Regions from separate parts of the Mesorhizobium sp. P2_F8 genome, predicted to be linked through region 2. Evidence: predicted binding sites of a transcription regulator. Region 2 holds the regulator's gene; the other holds the start of a gene.

Region 1 (14,896 bases), on a different contig from region 2:
CTCCAGGGCAGATGGCGTCCTGCCCCGGCGATGTGTCAGGGAGATGAAACAGGCTCACCCATGACAATGATGTGATCGCCTATTCGCAATATTTTTCCAGAAAGGCCTCGGCCGACAGTTCCCGGAAATCATCCAGTGCTGTCCGCAGCTTGGCATGGTCCCAGTCCCACCAGGCGAGCGCCTGGTAGCGTTCGGCGGTGCGGCGGTCGAAACGCTCGCGGATCGGTCTGGCCGGCACGCCGCCGACGATGGTGTAAGGTGCGACATCCTTCGAGACGACGGCACCGGCGCCGACCGCGGCGCCATCGCCAACAGTGACGCCGGGCAGGATGGTCGAGCCGTGACCGAGCCAGGTGTCGTGGCCGATGGTGACCCGCTTGGCGCGTCGCTGGGCGAAGAACTCGCTCTCGTGCTCGGCGTCGTCCCAATAGTCGGAGGCGCGGTAGGTGAAATGGTGCAGCGTCGGCCGCCATGTCGGGTGGTTGGTGGCGTTGATGCGCACGCTGGCTGCAATGTTGGAAAACTTGCCGATCGTCGCGCACCAGACGGCGCAGTCCTGCATCATGTAGGAATAGTCGCCGAGGATGCTCTCGGAAACCCGGCTGCGGTCGGCGATCTCGGTCCAGCGGCCAAGCGTCGAGTTCTGTACGTCCGCCGTCGGGTGGATCAGCGGCGTCTCCGACAGTTTTTTCGTCATGCGGCGATTTTTCCGGGCGCGAAAGCGGTGACGTCGATAATGCGGTCGGCGACCGCCTCACGCACGTCGTGGTCGTGGAAGATGCCGAGCAGGGCGACGCCCGCGGCTTTCTTGGCGGCGATGAGTTCGATCACCACGTCGCGGTTCCTGGCATCGAGCGAGGCGGTCGGTTCGTCGAGCAGCAGGATCGGGTGCTCGGTGATGAAGCCGCGCGCGATGTTGACGCGCTGTTGCTCGCCGCCGGAGAAGGTTGCCGGTGGCAACGCCCAGAGTTTCTCCGGCAGGTTGAGCTGCGCCAGCAAGGCGCGTGCCTTGCCGCGCGCGTTCTCGCGGTCCTCGCCGCGCTCGACCAACGGTTCGGCGACGACATCCAGCGCCGAGACGCGCGGCACGGTGCGCAGGAACTGGCTGACATAGCCGATCGTTTGCCGGCGTATGGAAAGCACGGTGCGCGGACTGGCGGTGGCGAGATCAATCAGCCCGTCATCGTGCTTGACGATGATCTGGCCCTCGTCGACGGCGTAGTTGCCGTAGAGCATCTTCAGGATCGAGCTCTTGCCGGCGCCGGACGGGCCGCCGAGCACGGTGCATTCACCAGCCCTGATCGAGAACGAAACACCGGCGACTACAGGCAGTTTGATGCCGTCGCGCAGATGCATGGTGAAGCTCTTGGCGACGTCGGAGACAACGAGGGGCGTCGGCATGGGCTACACCTGAAGTATCGAGGAAACGAGAAGCTGGGTGTAGGGCGCGCGCGGGTCATCGAGTACGCGGTCGGTGAGACCGCTTTCGACGACGCGGCCATCCTTCATCACCATCATGCGCTGCGACAGAAGACGCGCCACGGCAAGGTCGTGGGTGACGACGATGGCGGCGAGACCAAGGTCGGTGACCAGGCCGCGCAGCAGGTCGAGCAGGCGTGCCTGCACCGAGACGTCGAGGCCGCCCGTCGGCTCATCCATGAACACCAGCCGTGGCCCGGTGACGAGGTTGCGGGCGATCTGCAGGCGCTGGCGCATGCCGCCGGAAAAGGCGCGCGGCTCGTCGTCGATGCGGTCTTCGTCGATCTCGACGCGCGACAGCCAGTCGACGGCCGTGGCGCGGATCTTTCCATAGTGGCGGTCGCCGACCGCCATCAGCCGTTCGCCGACATTGGCGCCGGCCGACACCGTCATGCGCAGGCCGTCGGCCGGGTTCTGGTGGACAAACCCCCAGTCGGTGCGCATCAGAAAGCGGCGCTCGGCCTCGCTCATCCGGTAAAGCTCGCGGAACTGGCCGTCGCGCATACGATAACTGGCGGTGCCGGAACTCGGCAACAGCCGGGTCGACAGGCAGTTGAGCAGGGTCGTCTTGCCGGAACCGGACTCGCCGACCACTGCCAGAACTTCGCCCGGCCACAGGTCGAAGGAGACGTTGTCGCAGCCGACGCGCGAGCCGTAGAATTTGGAGAGCGCCGAGACGCGTAGCAATGGTTCGTCGGTCATGGACGGGATCCTGGCATGAATTCTGTGCTATCTGCTCCCGTCGTGATTTTGCCGGCGAACAGGTCGAGAAATGCGTTGCCGATTTCGAGCAGCCGACTGGTCTCGATTGGGTGTGACCAAATAATGCTGAGTCCGAGAAGATTAATCGTGGCGGGTTCGAGCATCCTTGCGTGTTTCTCCAACATCGAGAGGAGTCGCCCTATCGCGCTGACCACTTTTTGCTTCGCGTTCTGATCGTGCGCTACGCGGTCCAAATCTACGACAACGATACCTGGAGCATGGCACTCGGATTGCAAAAGCCATTCTTCCCGGGCGACCATTTCTGGAGCCGACTGATCGAGATTGGATTGGACATGCAATGCGAGCAAACGCAGCCAAAGACACAGCAGGCTGTCGTTCATCCAGAAGCCCTTTTCATCTACTTCAACGAAAGAGCTACCCATTGGAGTGGTCCCGGATGGCCTGAATCTCCTCGCCAGCGGTATGGGGGGCAAGATGGCCGCGATGGCCCTCTTCACGCCGCTTCTCGCAGTGATCGGTGTCGGAGCAGACGAACATGTGGCCGCCATGGTCGTCGAGGATGACTTCGTCGAGATAGACATTCTCGGCCGCGCACAGCGCGCAGGGCTGGTCGAAGGTCTGCACCTCGAACGGATGATCCTCGAAGTCGAGGCTGACCACTTCGGTGAACGGCGGCACGGCATAGATACGCTTTTCGCGGCCGGCGCCGAACAGCTGTAAGGCCGGCGAGCGGTGCATCTTGGGATTGTCGAATTTTGGCGTCGGCGACGGGTCCATCACATAGCGACCCTCGACCTTGACCGGATAGGCGTAGGTGGTGGCGATGCGGCCGTGCCTGGCGATGTCCTCATAGAGCTTGACATGCATCAGGCCATATTCCTCCAGCGCATGCATCTTGCGCGTTTCGGTCTCGCGCGGCTCGAGGAAGCGCAGCGGCTCGGGAATCGGCACCTGATAGACCAGCACCTGGCCCGCCGTCAGCGGATGCTCGGGGATGCGGTGGCGGGTCTGGATGATGGTGGCGCTGGCGGTATCGGTCGTCACCGCGACATTGGCGACCTTCTTGAAGAAGGCGCGGATCGACACCGCATTGGTGGTGTCGTCGGCGCCCTGGTCGATGACCTTCAAGACATCGTCGGGACCGATGATCGAGGCGGTGACCTGGACGCCGCCGGTGCCCCAGCCATAGGGCATCGGCATTTCGCGCGAGGCGAACGGCACTTGATAGCCGGGGATGGCGATGCCCTTGAGGATCGCGCGGCGGATCATCCGCTTGGTCTGTTCGTCGAGATAGGCGAAGTTGTAGGTGGCGATGTCGGTCGGTTGAGCGGTCATTCCGCGGCCTCCCTCTTGTCGTCCGCCTTCACCGGGTTTTCGCGGGCGTCATATTCGGCGCGCATGCGGCGCACGAGGTCGAGTTCGGCCTGGAAGTCGACATAGTGCGGCAGCTTTAGGTGCTCGACGAAGCCGGTAGCCTGGACATTGTCGGAATGCGAGATGACGAACTCCTCGTCCTGCGCGGCGGCGACGACATCTTCGCCGAGTTCCGAAGCGCGCAATGCCCGATCGCACAGCGCCATCGCCATCGCCTTGCGCTCGCTCTGGCCGAAGACCATGCCGTAGCCGCGGGTGAATTGCGGCGGCGCCTTGGCCGAGCCCTTGAACTGGTTGACCATCTGGCATTCGGTGATCCGCACGGTGCCGAGCGGCACGGCGAACGGGAGTTCGGGGACATCCAGTTCCAGCTCGACCTCGCCGATGCGGATCTCGCCGACGAAGGGATGGTTACGGGCATAGCCGCGCTGCGTGGAATAGCCGAGCGCCAGCAAGAAGCCCTCATCGCCGCGTGACAGCGCCTGCAGGCGGATGTCGCGCGCCATCGGGAATTCCAGCGGCTCGCGGGTGATGTCGCCGGGGACATGGTCCTGCGGCATCTCGCCATCCGGCTCGATCAGGCCCTCGCGAGCAAGGATCGCCGAGACGCGGGGCATGGCCTGCGTTTCGGTCTCGCGCTGCAGCGGCTCGACGACATCGCCGCCGGCGGCAAGCTCGGGGTCGAGCAGCCGGTGCGTGTAGTCGAAGGTCGGGCCGAGCAGCTGGCCGCCGGGCAGGTCCTTGTAGGTCGCCGAAACGCGCCGCTCGACCAGCATGGTGGCGGTGTCGATCGCCTTGGAATAGCCGAAGCGCGGCAACGTGGTGCGGTAGGCGCGCACCAGGAAGATCGCCTCGATCAGGTCGCCGCGCGCCTGGACGATGGCAACCGCCGCCAGTTCCCGGTCGTAGAGCGAGCCTTCGCTCATCACCCGGTCGACGCCAAGCGCCAACTGTTCGACGATCTGGTCGAGGCGAAGGGCGGGCACCGAACGGTCGCCGCGCCGGCGGTCGGCGAGCAGGCTGTGGGCGTTGGCAATGGCCGCTTCGCCACCTTTTACCGCGACATACATCTCAGGCCCCCATCGTCTTGATGCGCGTTGTGCGCGGCAGACAGGCGACGCCATCCGATGTGGCGAGGATGATATCCACGCCGCGCGGAAAGCGCTGGTTATTCTGCTTCCACTGTTCGACGAAATGACGCGGCATCTGCGCCGGTGCGATCGTGGCACTGGTTTCGATGCCGGGGCCTTCGAGCAGCAGCGGGGCACCCGAAACGAGATCACTGACTTGCAGGATCAGCGTGGTGGAGCGGTCGGGATAGTCCTGCGTGCCTTGCGAAAAACCATCGAGCGCCATCATCTCGGCCGGCGTGGCGATCAAAGCGAAATGCGCATCGGCCGGCGTGTTGGCCAAGGGCGCACCGGTGTGGAAACCAAGCCAGGATTTGATCGCGGTAGAGGCCTGCAAAGCCGGGTCGAGCCAGAGTTGGGTGTCGTTGTCGCAAAGCGCCAGCGCTACGGCGCCGGCGGTCGCTGAAAGCGGCACCGGCGGGCGGGCGAAGGCGGGCAGGGGTTGCACGCTGCCCGGCCGCGCCATCGCGTCCATGACCGCGCGAAACACGATCTGGGCGTCGAAGACCGGATCGGCGAATCCGCCTTCGATCGATTGCGCTGCGATCTCCATCAGTCTTCTCCGCGAACCATGGTGAAGAAATCCACCTTCGTTGCCGCCGTCTCGGCGCGGCGCCGTTCATGCGCCGTGGCCAGAGCCGACCGCAGAGGCGCTATGAGCCCGGTCTCGACCTCGGCGCGACGCGCCGGGTCCTGCCACAACGCGTCGGCGATTGCCGCCAGCCTCGCCTTCTGCTTGTCGCGGCCAAGCGCGTAGCAATGGCCGACCTGTCCGGACGGCAGCCGGACAGTGGCGCGGGTAACGGTCGTCTCACCAACATTGAAAGGGGAGCCGCCACCGCCGATGCGGCCGCGCACGGTGACCAAGCCGGTCTCCGGGCCGCGCAGCAGCTCAGCTTCCGAGGGCAGCCCGGTAGCGTTCCAGAGCCGGACGACGTCATCGCCGCTGGATTGCGCCAGTGTTGCCATGGCGGCCTTGCGCTCGGCCTGATCGCGGGCTTCCTGTCCTCGCATGAGCAACATTCCTCTTGGCTAGATTTGTCTATTGATATAGACAACTATACAAATTATACCTATTATCTATCGCGAGTCCATGACGGGTGGATGACAAGCAATGGGAGGCTGGGGCAATTAATGGTCGGGCAGCTGGAAGCGGACGGCATCGAGCGGCGGAGTGGTGTCTCGCTGTGGCGGCAGATCGCCGACAAGATCCTGCATGCGATCGCCATCGGCGATTTCGCCGAGAATGCAGCGCTGCCGCCGGAGGTTGCGCTGGCCGAGCGCTATGGCGTCAACCGTCACACGGTGCGCAGTGCCATAGCAGCCCTTGTGCAGGAAGGGGTGCTGCGGGCCGAACAGGGACGCGGCACATTCGTGCTGTCGCGCAAGCGGCTGTCCTATCCGATCGGCGCGCGCACACGCTTTTCGGCAGGCCTGCAAGGGCAGGCGTCGGAACGGCATATAGTCCTGCTTTCCTCATCGGTGGAGCCGGCCAGCCAGCGCGTCGCCGAGGGGCTTGGCCTAGCTAGGGGGACAAACGTGATCCGGCTGGAAACGCGCGGCGAAGCCGATGGTCGTCCGGTGTCGCGCGCTGCCGGCTGGTTCGAGGCCAGGCGCTTTGCCGGCATCGATGCCGCCATGGCTGAAACCGGCTCGATCACCGCGTCGCTGGCGCGTTTCGGCATAGACGATTATCTCAGGCAATCGACCATGCTGTCAGCGCGCCATGCCGATGCCGCCGACCTTGCCGACCTCGACCTGCAGCCCGGCGCCATCGTGCTGGTCACGGTCGCCGTCAACGTCACACCCGACGGCCAGCCGATCCAGTTTTCCGAGTCACGGTTCCCGGCCGAGCGGGTCGAACTCAAATTGTCGGCGTTGTGAGCCGACACCGCCGGTTGCCTAGATTGTCGAACGCAGTTCCCTTAGGGAAGGCGCTAAGCGCTTTTCCCGGGAGAACCGCTTTACACTTTTCCTGGAATTGCACTCATCCGACTTCTATCACAGCCTTGATCAGCCCCGATTTCTCGTGTGCCCAGCGCGCGAGATCATGTGGCGTGCCGGCCAGCGTGGTGCGGTGGGTGACGAGCTTGGCCAATGGCACGGCGCCGTTGCGGATCGAGGCGGCGACGTGGTCGAAGTCGGCGCGCAACGCATTGCGACTGCCGATCAGAGTCATCTCGCGCTTGTGGAATTCCGGATCGGAGAAGGTGATGTCATCCTTGACGACGCTGACCAGCACCAGTGTTCCGCCATGCGCGACATGGGTGAAGGCCGACTGCACCGACTGGGTGTTTCCGGTGGCGTCGAAGACCACATCGAAGCCTTCGCCGCCCGTCGCCTGCCCGACCAGATCGGGCACCGCGCCGCGCGAACCATCGAGGGTCTTGAAACCGAGCTCATTCGCGGCAAAGGCAAGCCTTTCGCTGCTCATGTCGAGCAGCGTCACGTCAAGCCCGGCGATGCCGGCGAAGATGGCAGTGCCGAGCCCGATCGGACCGGCGCCGATGACCAGCGTGCGGGCGCCGGGATCGGCGCTTGCGCGTCGCACAGCATGCGCGCCGATGGCCAGGAACTCGACAGCGGCGGCGTCGGCCAGCGACAGGCCGTTTGCCGGATAGAGGTTTTGTGCCGGCACCAGAATCCGTTCGCACATGGCGCCGTCGCGATGGACGCCGAGCACCTCGATCCTGACGCAGCAATTCGGCTTGCCGTGCCGGCAGGCGATGCACTTGCCGCAGGAAAGATAGGGATTGATGACCACCGGCTCGCCAGCGGAAAGTTCAACGCCTTCGCCGGTCTCGACGATCGTTCCCGACACTTCATGGCCCATGATGCGGGGATAGGCGAGGAATGGGTGCTTGCCTTCGAAGATATGATAGTCGGTGCCGCAGATGCCGACATGGCTGACAGCCACCAGCGCCCAGCCGGGAGGTGGCGCGCTCGGCGCCGGACGGTCTTCCAGGACGAGCTCGCCAGGCGAGCGGCAGACGACGGCTTTCATGCTTCAATCCAGTTTGTCATGAAAATCGCCGGCCCATTTTCGCGACAGGGCCGGCGATCGATCTCAAATTATGGTCACTTGCTACCGCGGCGTCGCAGCCCGTCGAAATAGACGATGATGATGATCAGCGCGCCGGTGATGATGCGCTGCCAGAAGGCGTTGACGTTCAAGAGATTGGCGCCGTTGTTGATGGTGGCCAGAATGAAGGCGCCGAGCAGCGGCCCGTGCACCGAGCCGACCGCGCCGAATAGCGAGGTGCCGCCGATTACCGACGACGCGATCGCTTGCAGTTCCCAACCCTCGGCCTGGGTCGGGTTGCCGATGCCGATGCGTGAGGCCAGCAACACGCCGACGAACGCCGCGCAGAGACCCGACAGCGTGTAAGCCATGTAGATGGTTCGCTGGACGTTGACGCCGGACAGGCGCGAGGCCTCGGCATTGGAGCCGACCGAGAACAAATACCGGCCCCAACGGCTGTGATGGAGGAAGATGTAGGCCGGAATGCCGACCAGGATCACCATCCAGAACAGGTTGGGGACGCCGAGGAAGGAGTTGCGCGAGAACTCCTGAAAGGCATCGTTGTTGATCGATATCGAATTGCCGTTGGTCATCAAAAGACCGATGCCGCGCAACGACGTCAGCGTTGCCAGCGTGATGATGAAGGGTGGCAGCCCCATCTTGACGATGCCGAAGCCATGGAACAGGCCGATGGCGACGCCGACCAGCAAGGTGATAAGGATGGCGAGGAAGACCGGGATGCCGGCATTGATCAGCATCGCGGCAATGACTGTGGCGAAGCCAACCACGGCGCCGACCGAAAGATCGATGCCGCCGGTGATGATGACGAAGGTCTGGCCGACGGCCAGGATGGCGATCATCGAGCCCTGGCGCAGCAGGTTCGAGATGTTGTTGGCCGAAGCAAAGCTTGATGTCGACAGTGACAGGATGACCCACAGCAGCACCAGCAGCGCCAGCAGCGTCAGCCCGAACAGGGCATTGTAGTTGCGCTTCGGTTTCTCGGCAGGAATCGCCTCGGTGCTCATATCTGTTCTCCCAGCTTTTCTTGTTTCTCGGCGAGTGCCTGTGTGAGAATTTCCTCATGGTCGGCGGTGCGGAACCCGTGCGTGGCCACCAGTTTGCCGCGGCGGAATACGTGCAACGTGTCGGCCAATTCGTAGACCTCGGGCAGGTAGGACGAGATCAGGATGATGCCGGCTCCCTTCGACAACAACACGCTGAACAGGCGGTAGATCTCGGCCTTGGTGCCGACGTCGACGCCGACCGTTGGCTCGTCGAAGATGAACAGCCTCGCGCCGTGGGCCAGCCATTTGCCGATGACGATCTTCTGTTGGTTGCCACCGGACAGGCTGGACGCCAGTGCACTGCGCGTCGGCGTCTTGATCCTGAGATCGGCGATCTGGCGGTCGGCCTGGGTCCTTTCCTGCGCATTGGAGATCAGCAGATTGTTCGAGATGCGCTTGTAGATCGGCAGGTTGAGATTGAGGCCGACCGAAAGGTTGAGGCAGAGACCCTGATCGCGACGGCTTTCCGGTGCCAGCGCCATGCCAAGCTTGATCGCGTCATGCTCGGAGTTGATCTGGACCGGCTTGCCTTCCCACAGGATCTGGCCGGCCGATTTACGGTGGCGGCCGTAAAGCGTGGTGACGAACTCGCTGCGCCCGGCGCCGATCAGGCCGTAGAGCCCGACGATTTCGCCGGCTCGGACCGTCATCGATACATTCTCGAAGCCTTTGCCGGAAAGGTTCCTGGATTCGAGGATCGCCGCGCCCGGTGTGAAATGTTCCTTGTGGTAGATCTGTTCGATCGAGCGGTTGATCATCATCTTGACCAGCTCCGCGTCGTTGGTCTCGGCGATGTTGCGGGTGCCGACCAGCGTGCCGTCGCGCAGCACGGAAACACGATCGGCCAGCTCGAACACTTCCTCCATGCGGTGGCTGATGTAGATGATCGTCACGCCCTCGCCCTTCAGCCGGCGGATCAGGGTGAAGAGCTGGTCGGCCTCCTTGCGGGTCAGGTAGGCGGTCGGCTCGTCGAAGATCAGGAATTTCGTGCCGCGCACGGTGGCGCGGGCGGCGGCGATCAGCTGCTGCTGGCCGATGGTGAGGTCGCCGAGCGTGACATGCGCCGGCAGATCGAAGCCGAGATCGTCGATGATCTTCTGTGCTTCCTTGACCATGGCGCGTTGCTGCAGGATGCCGAAGCGCGAATTCTCCTCGCCGAGGAACATGTTGGCTGCCACCGTCAGATGACGGCAGAGCACGACCTCCTGGTGCACGGCATTGATGCCGAGTGCCATCGCCTCATGCGGTGTCGCCAAGGCTGCCGGCTGGCCCTCCCAGACCACCTCTCCGGAGGTGCGCGGCATGACGCCGGTGAGAAGCTTGATGAGCGTTGATTTGCCGGCGCCGTTCTCGCCGACGATGGCGTGGATCTCGCCGGATTTGAAAGCGAGGTTGACCGGCTTCAGCGCGTGAGTGCCGGGGTAGCGCTTCTCCAACCCGCGCAATTCGAGGATGGTCCGCCCTGGTTCCAGCACGGGTGCCGGATGCAGGTCCTGCGCCGTCGACGTCATGACAATCCTCCCAGATTGGCCTCACGATTGGCACGCTGCAAGGCAAGGATAGGCCTCGAAAGGCAGCCTAGCTCAAGCTTGTGGATTGCCAAGCCGTTTGTGCCGGCAGTGGATGTTTCCGGGGCGCGAGGCCCCGGAAACGATTTGGATGCGACGGCTCAGAGCTTCGGGTTGAGCAGCGCGTCGATCTTCGGGTCTTTCATGTTGGCCTTGGTGACGAGGTTGGCGCCGGTGTCGACATTGGCCTCGACCTTCTCGCCCTTCGAGGCGGCGAGCGCCGTCTTGATGCCGTCATAGCCCATCCGGTACGGGTCCTGGACGACGAGGCCGGAAATGACGCCGTCATTGAGGAACTTGATCAGCTTCTCGTCGCTGTCGAAGCCGATCAGCCCGACCTTGCCGGCAAGTTTGTTCTCGGCGATCGCCTGGCCGACGCCCTGCGCCATGATCAGGTTGGAGGCGAAGATGCCCTTCAGGTCCGGATTGGCGGTGATCAGATCGGTGGCGATGTTGAGGCCGGTGGTGGCCTGACCGTCGGCATATTTGTCGGCGACGAGCTCGAGGCCCGGATATTTTGCCTTGAGCTGTTCCTTGAAGCCCTGGGCGCGCTGTTCCAGCGAGCCGGCACCGGGAAGTGCCGTGATCAACGCGACCTTGCCCTCGACCTTACCGCCATTGGCTTCGCCGATGGCTGCTGCAAGACCGTCCGCGGCCACGCGGCCGCCCTGCACGTTGTCGGTGGTGAGGAACGAGGTGAAGGCCTTGGAGTCGGCGCCGGAGTCGATGCCGATGACCTTGACCTTGGCAGCGGCTTCGTCGATCGGCTTGCCAAGCGCCTTGGCTTCGGTCGGCGCGATGACGACGGCGGCCGGGTTGCCGGCGACAGCATTCTCGAGGATCGAGATCTGGCCGTTGACGTCGGTTTCAGCCTGGGCGCCGAGTTCCGGTACGTTGACGCCCAGGTCCTTGCCGGCCTTGCGGGCGCCGGCCAGAACGATCTGCCAGTAGAAGGACGTCGTGTCCTTGACGATGATCGGAATGGTCACGTCCGCCGCCGAAGCCGGCACCGAATGCATGACGCCGGCGAGCATCGAAGCTGCTGCCAGCGTCATCACGGCGCGGCGGTTGAGAATGCTGGTTACGAATTTCATTAGGAATCCTCCCTAAGTCGCCCGGTGAACGTTACGGAAGCTCCGTCCGGATAGGCGTGGCCCAAACAGAACTTTATCAATAAAAAACATTTACAGTGTTTTGATAGTGCATCGACCTGTCCGATGCAAGCGGTGTTTCGCTTCACCCTGCCGAGGTCTGGCAGGGGCAAGATAACCGCGCCACTCCTCCCTTGCCGCCGTCAAACGCTTCCGTTTCGTTCCGTGAAGACATGGAATATTAATTCCACTCTTTAGTCAATATGGAATATTCATTCTTTTGTGAGATCGCAAGAATGTGAAGCATGGGTCAGCTTTCACAGGGGGGTGGGAGCTTCACGCCAGCTCCTGCACCAGCGTATAGGGTCGGTATCTGGCGTATTCCGCCTCGGGCACGTCGACGTCGAGCAATTCGAGGTTGCGGGTCAGGTTTGCCAGCTTGGCGGTGCCGGTCAGCACCGTGGCGACCGCGGGTTCATGCAAGGGGAACTGGAACGCGGCAGCCGCCAGCGGATAGCCACCCTCGGTGGCGATCCTTTCCATCGCACCGACGCGGTCCAGCACGTCGTGGTTGGCGGGCAGGTAGTCGAAATGCGCGCCTTGCACAGGCCCGGTCGCCAGGATGCCGGAGTTGAACACACCGCCGATGACCAGTGACGTCTGTTGTGCCCTGCACAATGGCAGCAGTTCCGCTTCGGCGCTGCGGTCGAGCAAGGAATAGCGGCTGGCGAGCAGGATGCAATCAAGTGGCGCGCGACGCATCACATCGAGGCAGATCTGGACCTCGTTGACGCCAAGCCCATAGGCGGAAATGACGCCGGAACGCTTCAGCTCTTCGAGTGCCTTGAGGCCGCCATCCATAAACTCGCGAAAATGCAGTTTGGTTTTCTCGACGCCATGCGTATAGGCGCCGATGTCGTGGACGAACAGGATGTCGATCTTGTTGAGGCCAAGCCGCGCATAGCTGAAATCCACCGAACGCATGATGCCGTCATAGGAATAGTCGTAGTCCAGCGCGAACGGCAGCGGGTCGACATAGGAGTGATCGGGAACACGGTCGTCCGGCACGGGGCGGAACAGGCGGCCGACCTTGGTCGACAGCACATAGGAGTCGCGCGGCTTGTAGCGCAGGAAGTCGCCGAAGCGGCGTTCCGACAGGCCGAAACCGTAGAAGGGTGCGGTGTCGAAATAGCGCAGGCCGGCCTCCCAGGCGCCTTGCAGCGTCTCCATCGCCGACTCGCGCGAACAGGCACGGTAGAGGCCGCCGATCGCGGCGCCGCCAAAGCTGATCTCGGTGACCTCGAGCGCGGTCTGACCGATGCGGCGCTTGTTCATGCGAAAACCTCCCTGTTGCCGACCGTTGTCCGGTTTGCAGCCTTCAGATGTCAGTTCAATCTAGTGCAATTCCAGGAAAGACGTGTAACGGCTTTCCCGGGAAAAGCGCACAGCGCTTTCCCTTGGGAATTACGCAAAAACAACGGGTTAGAGCGTTGCACCAAGATGCCAGGGCACGAACTCGTTGTCGCCGTAGCCGAAATCCTCGCTCTTGGTCTTGCGGCCGGAAGCCGTCTCGACGATCAGTTCGAAGATCTCGCGGCCCATGCCGGCGATGGTTTTCTCGCCCGAGGCGATGACGCCGCAGTTGACGTCCATATCCTCTTCCATGGTGTGATACATGGTCGAGTTGCTGGCGACCTTGATCGACGGCGTCGGCCGGCAGCCGAAGCACGAGCCGCGGCCGGTGGTGAAGACGATGACATTGGCCCCGCCCGCCACCTGTCCGGTGGCCGAGACCGGGTCGTAGCCGGGCGTGTCCATGAACACCAGTCCGTTGCCGGTGACCTTTTCGGCATAGCCGAAGACGCCGTTGAGCGGCGTCTGGCCGCCCTTGGCGACCGCGCCCAGCGACTTCTCCAGGATGGTGGTGAGGCCGCCGCGCTTGTTGCCGGGGGAGGGGTTGTTGTCGATCGAGGCGCCATGCTTGGCGACGTGATCCTCCCACCACTTGACGAAACCGTCGAGCTTCTGCGCGATCTCCGGTGTTGCCGCGCGATAGGCGAGCAGGTGTTCGGCACCATAGATCTCGGTTGTCTCGGAAAGGATGCCGATGCCGCCGACGCCGGCCAGGATATCGACGGCTGCGCCCAGCGCCGGATTGGCCGTAATGCCGGACATGCCGTCGGAGCCGCCGCATTGCAGGCCGACGACGATCTCACTGACCGGGATCGGCTCACGCTTCAGCTGGCCGACTTCCTCCGCGATCTCGGCCAGCACCAGCATCGCCTTTTCGACCGATTTGCGCGAGCCACCCGCGTCCTGGATGTTGAAGTGGCGCTTGCCGGCGGCGGCGCCCTTCTGGCCATAGAGGGTGAGCTGATTGACCTCGCAGCCGAGCCCGACCATCAGCACGCCGCCGAAATTGGGATGGCGGGCGTAGCCGGCGAGCGTGCGATGCAGCACCATCATGCCGTCGCCGGTGCCGCTCATGCCGCAGCCCTGGCCGTGGACGATCGGGACGAAACCGTCGATGCCGGGATATTTCGGCAGCAGGGTCCGGTTGGCTTGGTCGGCGATGGCATGGCAAACCGTGGCCGAGCAATTGACGCTGGCGATGATGCCGATGAAGTTGCGCGTACCCGCACGACCATCGGCGCGGCGATAACCCATGAAGGTGCGGCTGCGGTCGGCTTCTGTCGCGTGCTCGGCCTCGCTCGGCGGCACTACGGGCAAACGGCCGGATTCGAAAACCAGATTGTGCGAATGAACGTGCTCGCCCGGCGCGATGTCCTGTGTCGCGCGGCCGATTGCCTGGGCGTATTTCACCACGGCCTCGCCGGCGGCGATCGGCTTGATGGCCACCTTGTGGCCGGGCTCGATCAGCGCAGTGGCGACGGCACCGCCCGGCAGCGTGGTGCCGATCTCGATGCGGCCGTTGGCGACGGCGACATTGTCGGCGGGAGACAGAAGAATGCTGTTGGAGGCGTTCACGGGCGGTTTCCTGGGTGATCCTGGGATGCGCGGGCGGATTGACACGCGCCTGTTAAAAGATAATGTCTTTTATCGTGAAAAAACAGTTTTGCGTCAATTGTTTTTTCGCTGGGGAGTTCCGCATGTCCTTGGGTGTTCCGAAAGCGATTTCGCTTTTCAGGGGTCATGGGAACGTCATATTGCGCTTCAAGCCAGCAGCCGCAAGCGACGGCGTGCAACGGGTCAGGGATGTCGAAGAGCAACAACGTCTACAAGGATGCCTACAACAGGTGCCTCAGGCTGCTCGATGAAACACGTAGCCTGCCTTCGGAGCCGGAGCTGGGTACATTGCTTGGTGTCAGCCGGACGACCGTCCGCACCATCTTGGCGCGCATGGAAGAGACCGGGCTGATCGCCTGGAACAAGCGCGCCAAGACGGTGCTGCGCGAACCGCGTCCCGATGATTTCTTCCCCGAGG
Region 2 (14,896 bases):
GAGAAGCGACGCACGCCGACCGATCCAGGTTGCGTCCACCACATCGCCTTTTCGGTGTCGCGCGTTACCTTCCTGCAGGCGGTTGGCCGGCTCGACGAGCGCGGCATCAAGCACAGCGGCGTCAAGGATCGCGGCTTCATGGATTCGATTTATTTCGAGGATCCGCTCGGCCTGCTGATCGAACTTGCCTCCTACCGCTTCGAACCGCCGGCGGGTTTCACCCATGCCGATGTGTTGATGGAAGCGCATAGGCTGCGTGTCGCGCGCGGCGACTACAACATTGCGGAAGTGCATCTCGCCGATGCGATCCAGGCGCTCGTCGAGCGTTCCCGCGCAACCTTGTCGGACGACCGGGCACCGAAGAACCCATACTGAACAAGCCAGAGGGAGGAACAAATGGCCAAGACAGCTACGAAGAGCGCGAAAAAACCGGCGGCCAAGGTGGCCGCAAAACCGGTGGCGAAAGCGGCGGCAAAACCAGCGGTGAAGGCTGCTGCCAAGCCCGCCGCGAAGGCCAAGGCGAAGCCGGCTAAGAAACCTGCCGTGAAGCTGAGCATGCTGAAGCCCAGCGTCAACAACATGACCGTTCGGGTGTTCGCGCGCGCGGCCGGGCTGGGCGCCGACGAGACCGATGCGTGGGGCCACACCCGCTCGCCCGAATTCACGGCGCGAAACCCCTCGCATTTGACGCCGATGATCGAGGACAAAGGCCTTCCCAGGGGCGTGTTGTGGGAAAGCTGCGCCATCATGCAGTATCTGGCGAACAAGCACGGGCTGGAGAAATTCTATCCCAAGGCGCCGGCCAAGCGGGCTATGATCGATAGTGCCATGTTCTATCTGGTCGGTACGCTCTACCCCTATGTGGCGCGCGCCACCTATCCGTTCCTTGGCTTCCCGCAATATGCCGGCGAGGTCGGCCATAGCGACGCGCACCCCGACAAGAAGTCCGAAGCCCAGAAGGCCGCGATGGCCGCGATTGCCGAGCCGCTGGAGGTCTTCCACAGTTTCTTCAGGGACGGCAAGCCGTTCATCGGCGGCAAGAACCCGTCGATCGCCGACATCCGCCTGGCGGCGACGCTCGAGTTCCTGGCGGTCGTCGATTATCCTCTGCCCAAATGGGCCAAGGAGTATATGGCGGCGATCGAGAAGAAGCTCGGCAAGGCGTACGCCGAGCCTGCCGGCGACGTGCGCGGCTACATCGCCTATGTGAGATCGCAAGCCAAGGCCTGAGGTTAAAGGGTCCCAGGTTAAGGATTCGTTAACCAAAGCCCTGTCTACTGCCGATAATTCACCCCGCGACCACGGATGTACTGGCGCCGAGGTGGAAGGAAAGGTCGGCGCAATGCCGGCCTTTTTGCTTTCGCTCACTGTCGACGTGACGTCCTATCTTCTTGTTTTAACGCAATTCCAGACGGAAAACTCGTTTCACACCTTTCCTGGAATTGCTCCGGTGTCGCATTTTCGGCGTCAACTTTTTGCCCAGAGATATTGTCATTGCCGGCATTGGCCTTACCATCCATTTCGGCAGTCGGCATGGACTGCCGGTCAGGAGTGAGACGAGGGCTGGCGATGAAAAGCGTTGCGAGGCAGGCTGTGGTTGCGGGGATGATGCTGGCAGGCGCCGTTCATCCTTCAAATGCCGCTGAACTCAACACCATGAGCGATGTCGGGGCTGCGATCCAGGCATGCTGGACGCCGCCGGCGGATGCCGGAATTGCCAGCGTTACCTTGAGCTTCAGCTTCAAGCGGGACGGCACGCTGATCGGCCCCCCGAGGCCGACAGCCATCCATGTGAACGGCGACGCCAAGGCGAAAAAATTTTTTGTCGACGCGGCGACGACGGCCTTGCAGAATTGCCTGCCCCTGACCTTCTCGTCGAAGTTGGCCCAAGGCGTCGCCGGCAACGTGTTCACGTTGCAATTCACGTCTCCCAAGTAAGGCGACAGGGAAGCCGGAACCGCCTTGCCACGGCGGTGCACTCAGCTCTTGGCGTATGCTGGTTCAGTGGTGACTGCGCCTCGCCTCGGCATGCCGGGCAAGGTCAGGCGTCTCGAAGACATAATCGTTCCAGGCCGATTCCGGAACCTGGCCGGCCAGATAACATTCCAGCAACAGGCTTTGCTCGGCATTGAGGGGCCTTGGTGCACGCTCGTGATCCAGCCCCAGCGAGTGAAACAGGTTCCTTGTCAGGTCCGAAACCGTGAAGTGGATCGACATCTGCGTTCTCCTCTCTCCTGGCCCATTCAACGCTGAAGCCCAGGCAAAGGTTTCAAGCTCAAACACAAATAAAGGATGGTCTGGAACACAAGGACAGTTGGAACAGAGGGACGCTCACGGCGTTGTGATAGACATCAGCCAGGAGAAACGCCATGGCAACGTTCAGGGAAATGAGGGTGCTGGAGATCGTCGAAGACGGCTCCCTGACCACCGAACAGAAAATCGCTGAACTGCGCGAGATCGAATCCGAGGCTCGTGGGCTGCAGCGGGCTGCGTCGGAGAGCCCGATGGGCGACGATGATGGCTGGCAGGACGATTTGCGTCAGGTACGTCTCGCACTCGACAAGCTCGGTGCGAGAGAACCCAAAAAGGGCGCTGCCTCGCTCTGAACGCAGAGCTTGATGACAGGCATTTGCCAATCGATCGCTATTCGCAGACCATGCGAGCTCTCTTGCCGGGCTCGGTGACGTTTCTGCACGTCAGCAGCTTCGCCGGTTCAGACGCGGAGGCCGGCGCGGTCGAGACCCTCGTCCGGTGCCGTCTTGGCGGGGCATGGGTCACCACCCTGCGCTCGGAAAGTCGCTGTGGCGGCTGCGGCGCCACCGGAAAGGCGCCGTCTTCAACCTGCTCGTATTCGACACGTGGTGGCGGACGATCCCAGAAACGCCTGACATCGAGCGGCCTCGGGATGACCACGGTGCCATCATAGGTGCGCGAGCAGCCGCTCCCGAAAAGCAGCATCAGCCCCATGAAGCAAGGCGAGATCCGTCCAACCATCCGCAATATCCCTTGAAGCTTATATAGCGGCTTCAATCCTGCCGGCAAGCCGGCGGAATAACGCAGGCCGTGTCGACCGAAATATCTAACCGCCCATTAAGGTTAGCGGATCGTTAATGCTTGTCGGGCACATTCCGGCGACGAACCGCGGGGGAGGGTTCGGCCTTGGTTTTCGGGTGGGACGGCATGGCGGAAGCGGACGACACAATCGGCGCGCGCGGCAAGCGCGAGCCTCGCAAATCGGCAGCGCATGGCGACGCTGCATTACCGTCCCCTGCGGGCAGGGATTCGACCGACGCGCTTCGCCAGCTGGTCGAAGCCGGTTCGGACTGGGTCTGGGAGACCGACGCCGAACTGCGCTTCTCCTGGCTCTCGCAAAACTACCAGGCAGCCACCGGCATCGATCCGGCTGATGTGCTTGGCCGGTTCCGCTTCGACTTCCTCGACCAGGTCCTGAACGACGACCGCAGCGGTGCCGCGCATCTGGCGGATCTGCAGGCGCATCGGCCGTTTCGCGACTTCGTGCATGAGCTGAAAGGCGGCCGCTCCGATTGCCGCTGGATCTTGACGTCGGGCTTTCCAAGGTTCGATGGCGAGGGAGGATTTGCCGGCTATCGCGGCATTGGCCGCAACGTCACGGCGCTGGCCGGCGCCTTCGGGGCTCTGGAGCAGAAGCCTGCGGCGGATAGCGAACCCGTCCAGCATCTTGCCGATCTAGAGCGGACGATGGACGCCATGCACATGGGCGTCGTGCTTCTGGACGCGAGGCTCGATACGCTGATCGTCAACAAGGCCTATCGCGACCTCTCCAGGATCCCGGACGGTGCCGTGACCGTCGGCGCCCCGTTCAGCCTGTTGATGGAACTCAACCGCCGCAACGGCATCTATGGCGATATCGACGAACAGCAATGGCAGCGCTACCTCGCCACCCGCATCGAGGAGATCCGCGCCGGCTCCGTTGCGCCACGCGAGTTCCCCCATGCCGACGGCAGGACCATGATGTTCTCGGTCACTGCCCTGTCCGGCGGCAAGCGCCTGCTGACCTACTACGACATAACCGATCTGAAGCTTCGCGACGCCGAAGTCGAGAACGCCAATGCCAGGACCGCGGAGACCTTCGCCAACCTTCGCGCCATGGTCGACCAGATGCCGATCGGTGTCCTCGTCCTCGATGCCGATTTGCGCGCCGAAGTCATCAACCGTGCCTTCTACGATTTCTGGCAGATCGACGCCCGGCGCGCCGAGATCGGCTGCAGCTTCCGCGAGCTGATGGACGCCAGCCGCGACGTCGACCCGTATGGTACCGACGAGGCGACATGGCAGCGGCACATCGCCGATCGCGAGGCGGAAATCAGGGCCGGCACCGCCGGATCGCGACAGTTCCCGCGCAATGACGGCCGCACGCTGATCTCGTCGATGGCGCCGCTGGCCGGCGGCAAGCGGCTGATCTCCTATGTCGACGTCACCGACATGAAGGATCGCGAGGCCGAACTTGCCGACGCGCTGGAGAAAGCGCGGCTGGCGGAAGCGGTGATCAACGCCGTCAAGGATCCGATCTTCGTCAAGGACGACCAGTTGCGGTTTGTGTTCGTCAACGAGGCGTTCGCCGCCTTGTTTGGCCAGACGCCGCAAGCCATGCTTGGCAAGCCCGGCGGTGATTTCGTCTCAGGCAGCAATGTCGCGCTTTTCGAACAGAGCGAACGGGACGTGCTTGCCAGCGGGCGTGCCTACGAAGTCGAAGAAAATTTCGAGGCCGATGGCGCCAGCCGCTCGCGGATCGTCAGGAAGAGCCGCGTCGGCATGGCCAGCGGCCGCAACTACGTCGCCGGCTTCCTGTTCGACATTTCCGACATGAAGCGCCGCGAGACCGAGGCCGAAGATGCGCGCAAGCATCTCGCCAGCGTGCTGGAATCCCTGCCGGCGGCCGTCATCATTTACGACCGCGACGACAAGTTCGTTTTCGCCAACCGCAAGATCCAGGACACGCTGCCGGCTTTGAGGCCGGCATGGCAGCCCGGCTGTACACTTCGCGAAGCGCTCGTCCTCGGTCATTCGAACGGATATTTCCGCAACAGCGGAGACCCGCAAGTCGACACGCTCTACGACGGCGACCCCGATCGCTGGCTGGATGCGATCCTTGCCCGCTACCGCCTGTCCAGTTCCTCGTTCGAACGTCACAACCCCGATGGCCGCTGGTATCAGGTCTACGACATGCGGACCGACGATGGCACGTTCATCGGCGTTCGCGTTGACATCTCCGAGATCAAGAGCCGCGAGAAGGCGTTGCGCGACTCGATGCGCCAGATCGATCTGTTCCGCCACGTGCTGGACGAGCTACCGGTGGCTGCCTTCATCAAGGCGCAGGACCTGAGCATCGAGTTCGTCAACAAGGCCTGGTGCGCGATAACAGGTCTCGCCAAGGAGGAGGTCATCGGCCGCACCGACCGCCAGCTGTTCGGTGGGCAGGATGGCGATAGCTACAGCCATGACGACACCGAGGTCGCCGTGACCGGCGCCGTCAAGGAGGTCGAGGAACCCGTCACCCATCGCGACGGCACGGTTCGGCAATTGATGACGCGCAAGAGCCGCCTGGTGGCGCTGGACGGGTCGGTGCATCTGGTCGGTTCGAGCACCGACATCACCGAGGTCAAGGCGCGCGAGCGCGCGCTGGAAGAAAGCATGCGCGAGAACGAGGTGTTCCGCAGCCTGATCGACAACGTACCGGTGTCGATCTACGCCAAGCGCTCCGATCTCAGGCAGTTCTATGTCAACAAGGGCTGGTGCGACCTGACCGGCTTCGCCAAGGAAGAGGCGATCGGCAAGACCGACATCGAGATATTCGGGCCGGACGGCGAAGCCTTTGTCGGCAGCGACCTTGCGGTGCTGCGCACCGGTGAAACCCAGGAGGTCGAAGAGACGGTGACGTTGGCCGACGGCAGCGTCAGGCATCAGTTCGCCCGCAAGGGCGCGATGATCGCCTCCGACGGTTCGCTGTACCTGATCGGATCGACCACCGACATCACCGAATTGAAGACGCGCGAGGCCGAGCTGCGCGAGGCACGGCAGCGTGCCGTGCTCGCCGACCGCGCCAAGTCGGAATTCCTCGCCAATATGAGCCACGAGATCCGCACGCCGATGAACGGCGTGCTCGGCATGGCCGAACTGCTGGCCAAATCGGACCTCAACTCGAAACAGAAGACGTTCACCGACATCATCGTCAAATCGGGCAATGCGCTGCTCACCATCATCAACGACATCCTGGATTTCTCCAAGATCGACGCCGGCCAGCTGGTGCTCGATCCGGCGCCCTTCAACCTTGCCGAGGCGATCGAGGATGTGGCGACACTGGTGTCGACACGCGCCAAGGAGAAGGATCTCGAGCTCATCGTGCGCATCGAGCCTCGTCTCGAGAGCCTGTTCGTGGGCGATGTCGGCCGCATCAGGCAGATCGTCACCAACCTGCTCGGCAACGCGGTGAAGTTCACCGATGAAGGCCATGTGCTGGTCGATGTCACCGGCGAAAGAGTTCCGACCGGGACGAAACTGACGATCTCGGTCACCGATACCGGCATAGGTATCCCCGAGGAAAAGCTGAAACTCGTGTTCGAGAAATTCAGCCAGGTCGACACCTCGTCGACGAGGCGGCACGAGGGAACCGGCCTTGGTCTTGCCATCACTTCGCGGCTCGTCGAACTGATGGGCGGCGACATCGGTGTCGAGAGCGCCGAAGGCAAGGGCTCGACCTTCTGGTTTACGGTCACGCTGCCGAGGGCCGGACAGCAGAACGGGCAACGCATCACGCCTGTCGACGTGACCGGCGCGCGCGTGTTGATCGTCGACGACAATGCCGTCAACCGGGCCATCCTCACGGAACAGATGACATCGTGGACGTTCGATTCCTGCGCGGCCGAAAGCGGCGCCGAGGGTCTCAAGGTGCTGATCGCGGCCGCCGCCTATGGCGTGCCGGTCGACTGCGTCGTGCTCGACTACCAGATGCCGGGCATGAGCGGCGCCGAAATGGCGCGGATCGTGCGCAACACCGCCGGCCTTGCCGGCACGCCGATCATCATGCTGACCTCGGTCGACCAGTCGCTCGCCAACACCAGCTATCGCGATCTCGGCATCGATGCGCAGCTGATCAAGCCGGCGCGGTCATCGGTGCTGCTGGAAACGCTGGTTGCGACGATCCAGCGGCATCGCCACAACACGGCCGACACCCAGCCGCCGGCAGCCGACATCCCTCCAGGCAAGGTTGTGCGGCCACCGCCGCCGGCGTCGGAACAACGGGCGCTGTTGCAGCCGCCCTTGGTCCGCCCCCGGCCACCCGCGACGGCCGGTGGCGACAGGCTGGATATCCTGGTGGCCGAGGACAATGAGGTGAACCAGATGGTGTTCACCCAGATTCTCGGCGAGACCGGCTATGGTTTCGAGATCGTCGGCAATGGCCGCAAGGCGCTCGACGCCTTCGGCCGGCTCAATCCGTCCATGATCCTTATGGATGTCTCGATGCCGGAGATGAACGGGCTCGAAGCCACCGCCGCCATTCGCCGGCTGGAGGAAGAAACCGGCACGCGTGTGCCGATCGTGGGCGTCACCGCGCATGCGCTGAAGGGCGATCGCGAACGCTGCCTGGAGGCCGGCATGGACGACTACCTGCCCAAGCCGATCAGCCCAAGGGCCTTGCTCGAGAAGGTCGAGCGCTGGGTCGGCGCCAGCCGCCAGGCTCAGCGCAACGCCGGGTAAGGCCGGCGTTGCATCCGGCTTGCCCGAGAGGACTCGGCGGAGATTCGCGACCCCCCGCTGAGGCAAGACTATGGCGCGATCGCACCATATCCAAGGCGGCGCCCAGCCGAGACAATGGCCACATTCGAATTCCGCTCTTCCAGTTACGGGCGGGAGCAGCGACCGCCGGCATGAGACAGCGTCAACCTACCCCAACGGACCTGTTTTCGGCGATGGCCCGGCCACGACAAATGGCTGAGAGCAACGCGTTCCCGTCCGGATTTTCTTTGCCGAGGCGTTGATCGCGAAACCGCAGGTCGCTCTCGGTCAGAAACGGCGCAAGTGCCTGATTCCGGGCACAAAGCCGGTTTCCGCCGCAAGCGCCTGCCTGCCGGCATTTTCCCCGCCCCGATGACGCGTTACCGGGGTGACATGAAACTGTCATGCGACTGTTATAATCGAAGGCTATTGGCCTCAGCGGGCGCCGAGAGGATGGCGCCGAGAGACCATCTTCCGAACAGGAGCAGGCCACATGAGACATTTCATCCGCTCAGCGGTCGTTGCGATTGCAATGGCCACAGCGTCTACCGTCACCCTTTCTGCAGCCATGGCCGCGGACCTTTCCGGCGCCGGCTCGACCTTCATCTATCCGGTGTTCGCCAAGTGGGCCGACACCTATAAGAAAGACACCGGCGTCGGCCTCAACTACCAGTCGATCGGTTCGGGCGGCGGCATCAAGCAGGTCATCGCCAAGACCGTGACCTTCGGCGCCACCGACAAGCCGATGTCCGATGCCGATCTGGAAAAGAACGGCCTCGTGCAGTTCCCGATGGTGATGGGCGGCATCGTGCCGATCGTCAACCTGACGGGCGTCAAGCCGGGCGAACTCATCCTTGACGGCAAGACGATTGCGCAGATCTACCTTGGCGCCATCACCACCTGGGACGACGCCGCGATCAAGGCGCTGAACCCGACCCTGACCCTGCCGTCGACGGCGATCGCCGTCGTCCACCGTTCGGACGGCTCGGGCACGACCTTCAACTTCACCGACTATCTGGTCAAGCTGTCGCCCGACTGGAAGGACAAGGTTGGTTCGGACACCGCGGTCGAATGGCCGACCGGCGTCGGCGCTAAGGGCAGCGAAGGCGTTGCCAACACCGTCAAGCAGACCGACGGCGGCATCGGCTACGTCGAGTATGCCTACGCCAAGCAGAACAACCTGTCGTACTCCAAGATGTTGAATGCCGCCGGCAAGGTCGTCGAGCCGTCGCTCGAATCCTTCGGCTCGGCTGCTTCGAATGCCGACTTCAAGGGCGCGAAGAACTTCAACGTCATCATCACCAACGAACCCGGTGATGCCACCTGGCCGATCGCTGCTTCGACCTGGGTGCTGATCCACAAGACCCCCGATGACGCCGCCGCGACCGGCGAAGCGCTGAAGTTCTTTGCCTGGGCCTACAAGGACGGCAAAGAAACCGCCAAGGGTCTCGACTACGTCTCGATCCCCGACAGCGTCGTCGACCTGATCAAGGCTTCGTGGAAGGCCGACATCCAGGCTGACGGCAAGCCCGTCTACGTCGGCGAATAACATCCCTTTGAAGGAGCGCCGCGCCGCGGCGCTCCTTTTCCCTCAATTCAAAGAGCCGAGCTTCACATGAGTGCTGTCCAGGAAGCCTTGCCAGCCATTCGAGGTTCGCGCGACGCGACTGTCAGACGTTTCGCGCTGACCGACGCGATCTTCCACGGAATGACCCGTGCCGCCGCCATACTGGTGCTGGTCTTGCTCGGCGGTGTTGCGATCTCGCTGTTTGCCGGCTCCTGGCAAGCCCTGTCGACCTTTGGCTTCTCCTTCCTGACCAGCGAAAGCTGGAATCCGGTGACGGAGAAATTCGGTGCGCTGGCGCCGATCTACGGCACCATCATCACCTCCGCCATCGCCATCCTGATTGCCGTGCCGCTTGGCATCGGCATCGCCATCTTCCTCACAGAGCTTTGTCCGCGCCCGCTGCGGCGTCCGATCGGCATGGCGGTTGAACTGCTCGCCGGCATCCCTTCGATCATCTACGGCATCTGGGGCCTGTTCGTGCTGGCGCCCTTCCTGCAGACGACCGTGCAGCCCTTCATCATCAGCGCGTTCCACGGCATTCCCGGCCTCAACAGCCTGTTTGCCGGTCCGCCCTACGGCATCGGCCTTTTGACGTCGTCGCTGATCCTTGCCATCATGGTGCTGCCTTTCATCACCTCGATCACCAAGGACGTCTTCGACACGGTGCCGCCGGTGCTGAAAGAGTCCGCCTACGGCATCGGCTGCACGACCTGGGAAGTGACCCGCCGCGTGGTCATTCCCTACACAAGGATCGGCATCATGGGCGGCGTCATGCTCGGCCTTGGCCGCGCGCTCGGCGAAACCATGGCGGTGACCTTCGTGATCGGCAACGCGCACCGCATCAGCACCTCGCTGTTCGCGCCGGCAACGACGATCTCCGCGACCATCGCCAATGAATTCACCGAAGCCGTCGGCGATCTCTATACCTCTTCGCTGGTGGCGCTCGGCCTGATCCTGTTCGTCATCACCTTCCTGATCCTCGCCATCGCACGCTACATGCTGATGCGCATTGACGCCCGCACGGGAGCCTGACCGATGTCGACAGCCACATCGCTTCATCAGAGCCGCAAGAGGAAGAATTCCGTGATGATGACGCTGTGCGTCGCCGCCGCGGGCATCGGACTTGCCTGGCTGGCGCTCATCCTCGGCGCGCTGCTGTACAAGGGCCTGTCCGGCGTCAATCTCGCGGTGTTCACCGAAATGACGCCGCCGCCCGGCGATGCCGGTGGCCTGCTCAACGCCATCTACGGCAGCATCATGATGACCATCATCGGCGTCGTCGTCGGTACACCGATCGGCGTGCTGGCCGGCACCTACATGGCCGAATACGGACGCTTTTCGAAGCTCACCACCGTGGTGCGCTTCATCAACGACATCCTTTTGTCGGCGCCCTCGATCATCATCGGCCTGTTCGTCTATGAACTGATGGTCCGGCCGATGGGGCATTTCTCGGCGATCGCCGGCGCCGTCGCGCTTGCCATCCTGGTCATCCCGGTCGTCGTGCGCACCACCGAGGACATGCTCAACCTGGTGCCGAACGCGTTGCGCGAGGCCGGCACCGCGATCGGCGCGCCGCGCTGGGTGGTCATCAAGTCGGTCGCTTACCGCGCCGCCCTTTCCGGCATCGTTACCGGCATATTGCTGTCGATCGCCCGTATCTCCGGCGAGACGGCGCCACTGCTCTTTACGGCGCTCAACAATCAGTTCTGGTCGAGCAATCTCAACGCGCCGATGGCCAGCCTGCCTGTGACCATCTTCCAGTTCGCTCTCAGCCCTTACGAGGAATGGCAGCAACTGGCCTGGACCGGTGCACTCATCATCACATTGACGGTTCTCGCGCTCAGCATCTTTGCTCGCAGCCTGACCGGACGCAGAGAGGACAAATGAGCCAGATGTTGTCTCCAGACATGACGATCGCCGCCGAGGCAATTGCCGGCAAGGCCAAGATCGAGGTCAAGAACCTCAACTTCTACTACGGCCAGAGCAAGGCGCTGAAGGACATCACGTTGTCGCTGCCCGAGCGCAGCGTCACCGCCTTCATCGGACCTTCGGGCTGCGGGAAGTCGACGCTGCTGCGCGTCTTCAACCGCATCTACGAGCTCTATCCCAAGCAGACGGCCGAGGGCCAGGTGCTGCTCGACGGCCAGAACGTTCTCGACCGCTCGCAGGACCTCAACCTGCTGCGGACCAAGATCGGCATGGTGTTCCAGAAGCCGACTCCGTTCCCGATGTCGATCTATGAGAACATCGCCTTCGGCGTCAGGCTCTACGAGAAGATCAGCAAGTCCGAGATGGATGGCCGTGTCGAGCAGGCGCTGAAGCGCGCCGCACTGTGGACCGAGGTCAAGGACAAGCTCAACGCCAGCGGCCTCAGCCTCTCCGGCGGCCAGCAGCAGCGACTCTGCATCGCCCGCACCGTGGCGGTGAAGCCGGAAGTCATCCTGCTCGACGAGCCGGCCTCGGCGCTTGACCCGCTGTCGACCGCCAAGATCGAAGAGCTGATCGACGAGTTGCAAGCCGACTACACGATCGTCATCGTCACCCACAACATGCAGCAGGCGGCGCGCGTGTCGAAGCAGACCGCCTTCATGTATCTGGGCGAACTGGTCGAGTTCGACCGCACCGAGAAGATCTTCACGTCGCCCCGCGAGAAGCGCACGCAGGACTACATCACCGGCCGCTTCGGCTGAGCTCAGGCATACGAGGACTAAGATCATGGGCGAACACACAGTCGCTTCTTTCGACGAGGATCTCGGACAGATCAGCAGGCTGATCCGCGACATGGGCGACCTCGCCGGCTCGATGGTCGGCGGCGCCACCAAGGCGCTGCTGAATTCCGACAACGCCCTGGCGCAGCGCGTCGTCTCCGACGATGCGATCATGGACGCGCGCCAGCGCGAGCTCGACGACCGCGCCATCACACTGATCGCCAAGCGTCAGCCGATGGCCGACGATCTGCGTCATGTCGTCGGTTCGATCCGCATGGCCGGCGACCTCGAGCGTATTGGCGACCTTGCCAAGAACATCGCCAAGCGCGTCGGCACCGTCGGCCTCAGTGTCACCCCGCGCGACCTGTCGCACTCCATCGACGCAATGGCGCAGCTGGTGCTGATCCAGGTACAGGGCGTCATCGAGGAATATACGGCGCGCGACGCGGCGGCGCTGGCGAAGCTGCGCGCCGACGACGAGCGCATCGACGTCAAATACACCTCCGTGTTCCGCGAACTCCTGACCTACATGATGGAAGACCCGCGCAACATCACCGCCTGCACGCATCTTTTGTTCTGCGCCAAGAACCTCGAACGCATCGGCGATCACGTCACCAACATCGCGGAAAATGCGTACTATGTTTTGACCGGCACGCAGCTGCCCGCCAATCGTCCGAAGCAGGACGAGACGGCAATGTCCGCGCCGGCGGCATGACGGCAGGGGTGACCAGTCGATGATCGCGCCACGCATCATGGTGGTGGAGGACGAGGAGCCGCTAGGTGTGCTGCTCCGTTACAATCTGGAGTCCGAGGGTTACCAGGTCGAGGTGGTGACGCGCGGCGACGAGGCCGAGATCCGCCTGCAGGAGAACGTCCCCGACCTTCTGGTGCTGGACTGGATGGTGCCAGCAGTGTCCGGAATCGAACTCTGCCGCCGGCTAAGGATGCGTCCCGAGACCGAGCGGCTGCCGATCATCATGCTGACCGCGCGTGGCGAGGAAAGCGATCGTGTGCGGGGCCTCTCGACAGGCGCCGACGATTATCTGGTCAAGCCGTTCTCGACGCCGGAGTTCATGGCCAGGGTCAAGGCGCTGCTGCGCCGCGCCAAGCCGGAAGTGCTGTCCAGCGTGCTCAAGGTCGGCGACATCGTGCTCGATCGTGAATCGCACAGGGTCTATCGCAAGAAGAGCGAGATCCGGCTCGGACCGACCGAATTCCGCCTGCTCGAATTCATGATGCGCCATCCCGGCCGTGTGTTCTCGCGCAGCCAACTGCTCGACAATGTCTGGGGCGAGACGATCTACATCGACGAACGCACGGTCGACGTGCATGTCGGCCGGCTGCGCAAGGCGGTCAACAATGGCCGCATGCCCGATGTCATCCGCACCATCCGCGGGGCTGGTTACGCAATCCGGGAAGATTAGGGATATGCTGATATTCAGGTGATGCCGGGCCTGCGAACGGCAGTTTCCTGCGCTTCCGGTACTCACGGATCCAAATGTCCGCTCCGCTCCGGTTCTTGGAACCCGCCATTCTCGACTCGGCCTAACCTGAATCTCAACACATCCAGGCGCGCCATTCACGCGACGTTCTTGCCGCCGAGGCCGGACCTCGCCTGCGTGCCGGGCGCGAAAATCTCCTGGTCGACAAAGGTCAATGCCCGCGTGGCGCAGCCTTCGCGGATCAGTGGAAGTTCGTTCGGTTCGGTGTCGAAAGAAATCGATTGCGAATGCTGGCCGCCGGCGGTCTGGGCAATCGCCTCGCGCAATGCCGGCTCGATCAGGTCGAAGGCGGCGGCGCTGACGCCGACCATGGCGACGGGCGCCGGGTCGATCAGCGCGAACAGGCTGCCGAGACCGTAGCCGAGTGCCTCGCCGGCCTTGCGATAGGCCTCGCGCTCGGGTCCATCCCTCTCGCGGGCCGCGGTCGCCAGCGCGCGCATGTCGGCATCACTGACATCGGCGACCGGTTCCGCGTCCTCACTCATCTGCCTTGCGTTGCGCCAGATGGCGTAGTTGCCGGCATAGGCCTCGACGCAACCGCGCCGCCCGCAGCGGCACAGCGCGCCGTGTGGCCGATGGATCATATGGCCGAACTCGCCGCCCGAGGAATGAGTGCCGGTGAACAGCTCGCCCTTCAGCACCAGACCCATGCCGATGCCGTGCGACAACAGGATGGCGATGAAGTCGTCGCGGTAGCGATCAGGGTCGCGCCAGCGCAACGCTATCGCCATCATATTGCAGTCGTTCTCCATGGTGGCAGGGATGCCGAACTCGTCCTCGAGTATGTCGGCGAAGGCGATATCGGTGTGCGGCGTGATCGGCGACCACAGCATGGCGCGGGCACGTGTGTCGGTGATGCCCTGGATCGCCAGCGCGATGCGGGCGACACTGCGGACGTCGAGGTCGGGGTCTTCGAGACGACGCCGTACGATGGCAACGCATTCACCGACCAGCGCGTCGCGCGACATGGTCAGCGTGTCCAGCCGGCGCTGTTCCTCGGCGATCACCTGGCCGGCATAGTCGATGACGGCGACCGAGAGGAAGTTCAGTGACAGCACCACGGTCATCACCGCCGCCGCTTCCGGATTGAGGCCGAGGCCGACCTGCGGCCGGCCGCGTTTGAGCGAGCCGGCCTCGCTCGGCTTGCTCTCAGTCAGGATGCCTTCGCCGATGAGGTCGGAGGAGATCGCCGATATGGTCGAATGGCTGAGGCCCGTGGTCGCGGCGATCTCGGTGCGGGACGGCTGTCCGGCGCGGCGCACGGCCGCAATCACCATCGCCCGGTTGCGGCGGCGCAGATCGTCGTGGCGGATTCCGACCGACATGCTTTTTCACATCCTCCCGGTCGCTGCAGCCTTTCGTGC

Evidence for each region. The regulator PhoB, encoded in region 2, activates phosphate uptake and scavenging genes when phosphate is short. The targets are predictions, from matches to a motif close to TGTCATNNANCTGTCAT.
Region 1: a site for PhoB is predicted at 5,800-5,816, ahead of phnF (phosphonate metabolism transcriptional regulator PhnF). Genes of this name have one in related genera too.

Annotation. Positions count from the first base shown of each region.
Region 1 is NZ_JBFUFB010000013.1:23,935-38,830, forward strand. Features, by position in the region: gene AC1DZP_RS27620 (DapH/DapD/GlmU-related protein) at 80-697, opposite strand; gene phnL (phosphonate C-P lyase system protein PhnL) at 694-1,401, opposite strand; gene phnK (phosphonate C-P lyase system protein PhnK) at 1,405-2,181, opposite strand; gene AC1DZP_RS27635 (hypothetical protein) at 2,178-2,624, opposite strand; gene AC1DZP_RS27640 (alpha-D-ribose 1-methylphosphonate 5-phosphate C-P-lyase PhnJ) at 2,617-3,537, opposite strand; gene AC1DZP_RS27645 (carbon-phosphorus lyase complex subunit) at 3,534-4,646, opposite strand; gene phnH (phosphonate C-P lyase system protein PhnH) at 4,648-5,259, opposite strand; gene phnG (phosphonate C-P lyase system protein PhnG) at 5,259-5,720, opposite strand; gene phnF (phosphonate metabolism transcriptional regulator PhnF) at 5,841-6,590, shown strand; gene AC1DZP_RS27665 (zinc-binding alcohol dehydrogenase family protein) at 6,694-7,710, opposite strand; gene AC1DZP_RS27670 (ABC transporter permease) at 7,785-8,753, opposite strand; gene AC1DZP_RS27675 (sugar ABC transporter ATP-binding protein) at 8,750-10,303, opposite strand; gene AC1DZP_RS27680 (ABC transporter substrate-binding protein) at 10,462-11,454, opposite strand; gene AC1DZP_RS27685 (aldo/keto reductase) at 11,788-12,786, opposite strand; gene AC1DZP_RS27690 (UxaA family hydrolase) at 12,934-14,439, opposite strand; gene AC1DZP_RS27695 (GntR family transcriptional regulator) at 14,668-14,896, shown strand, end outside.
Region 2 is NZ_JBFUFB010000001.1:352,297-367,192, reverse strand. Features, by position in the region: gene AC1DZP_RS01730 (VOC family protein) at 1-375, shown strand, start outside; gene AC1DZP_RS01725 (glutathione S-transferase family protein) at 397-1,230, shown strand; gene AC1DZP_RS01720 (hypothetical protein) at 1,570-1,938, shown strand; gene AC1DZP_RS01715 (hypothetical protein) at 2,002-2,217, opposite strand; gene AC1DZP_RS01710 (hypothetical protein) at 2,370-2,606, shown strand; gene AC1DZP_RS01705 (hypothetical protein) at 2,644-2,994, opposite strand; gene AC1DZP_RS01700 (PAS domain-containing protein) at 3,181-7,737, shown strand; gene pstS (phosphate ABC transporter substrate-binding protein PstS) at 8,249-9,304, shown strand; gene pstC (phosphate ABC transporter permease subunit PstC) at 9,371-10,354, shown strand; gene pstA (phosphate ABC transporter permease PstA) at 10,358-11,209, shown strand; gene pstB (phosphate ABC transporter ATP-binding protein PstB) at 11,206-12,012, shown strand; gene phoU (phosphate signaling complex protein PhoU) at 12,038-12,745, shown strand; gene phoB (phosphate regulon transcriptional regulator PhoB) at 12,765-13,454, shown strand; gene AC1DZP_RS01665 (ROK family protein) at 13,610-14,857, opposite strand.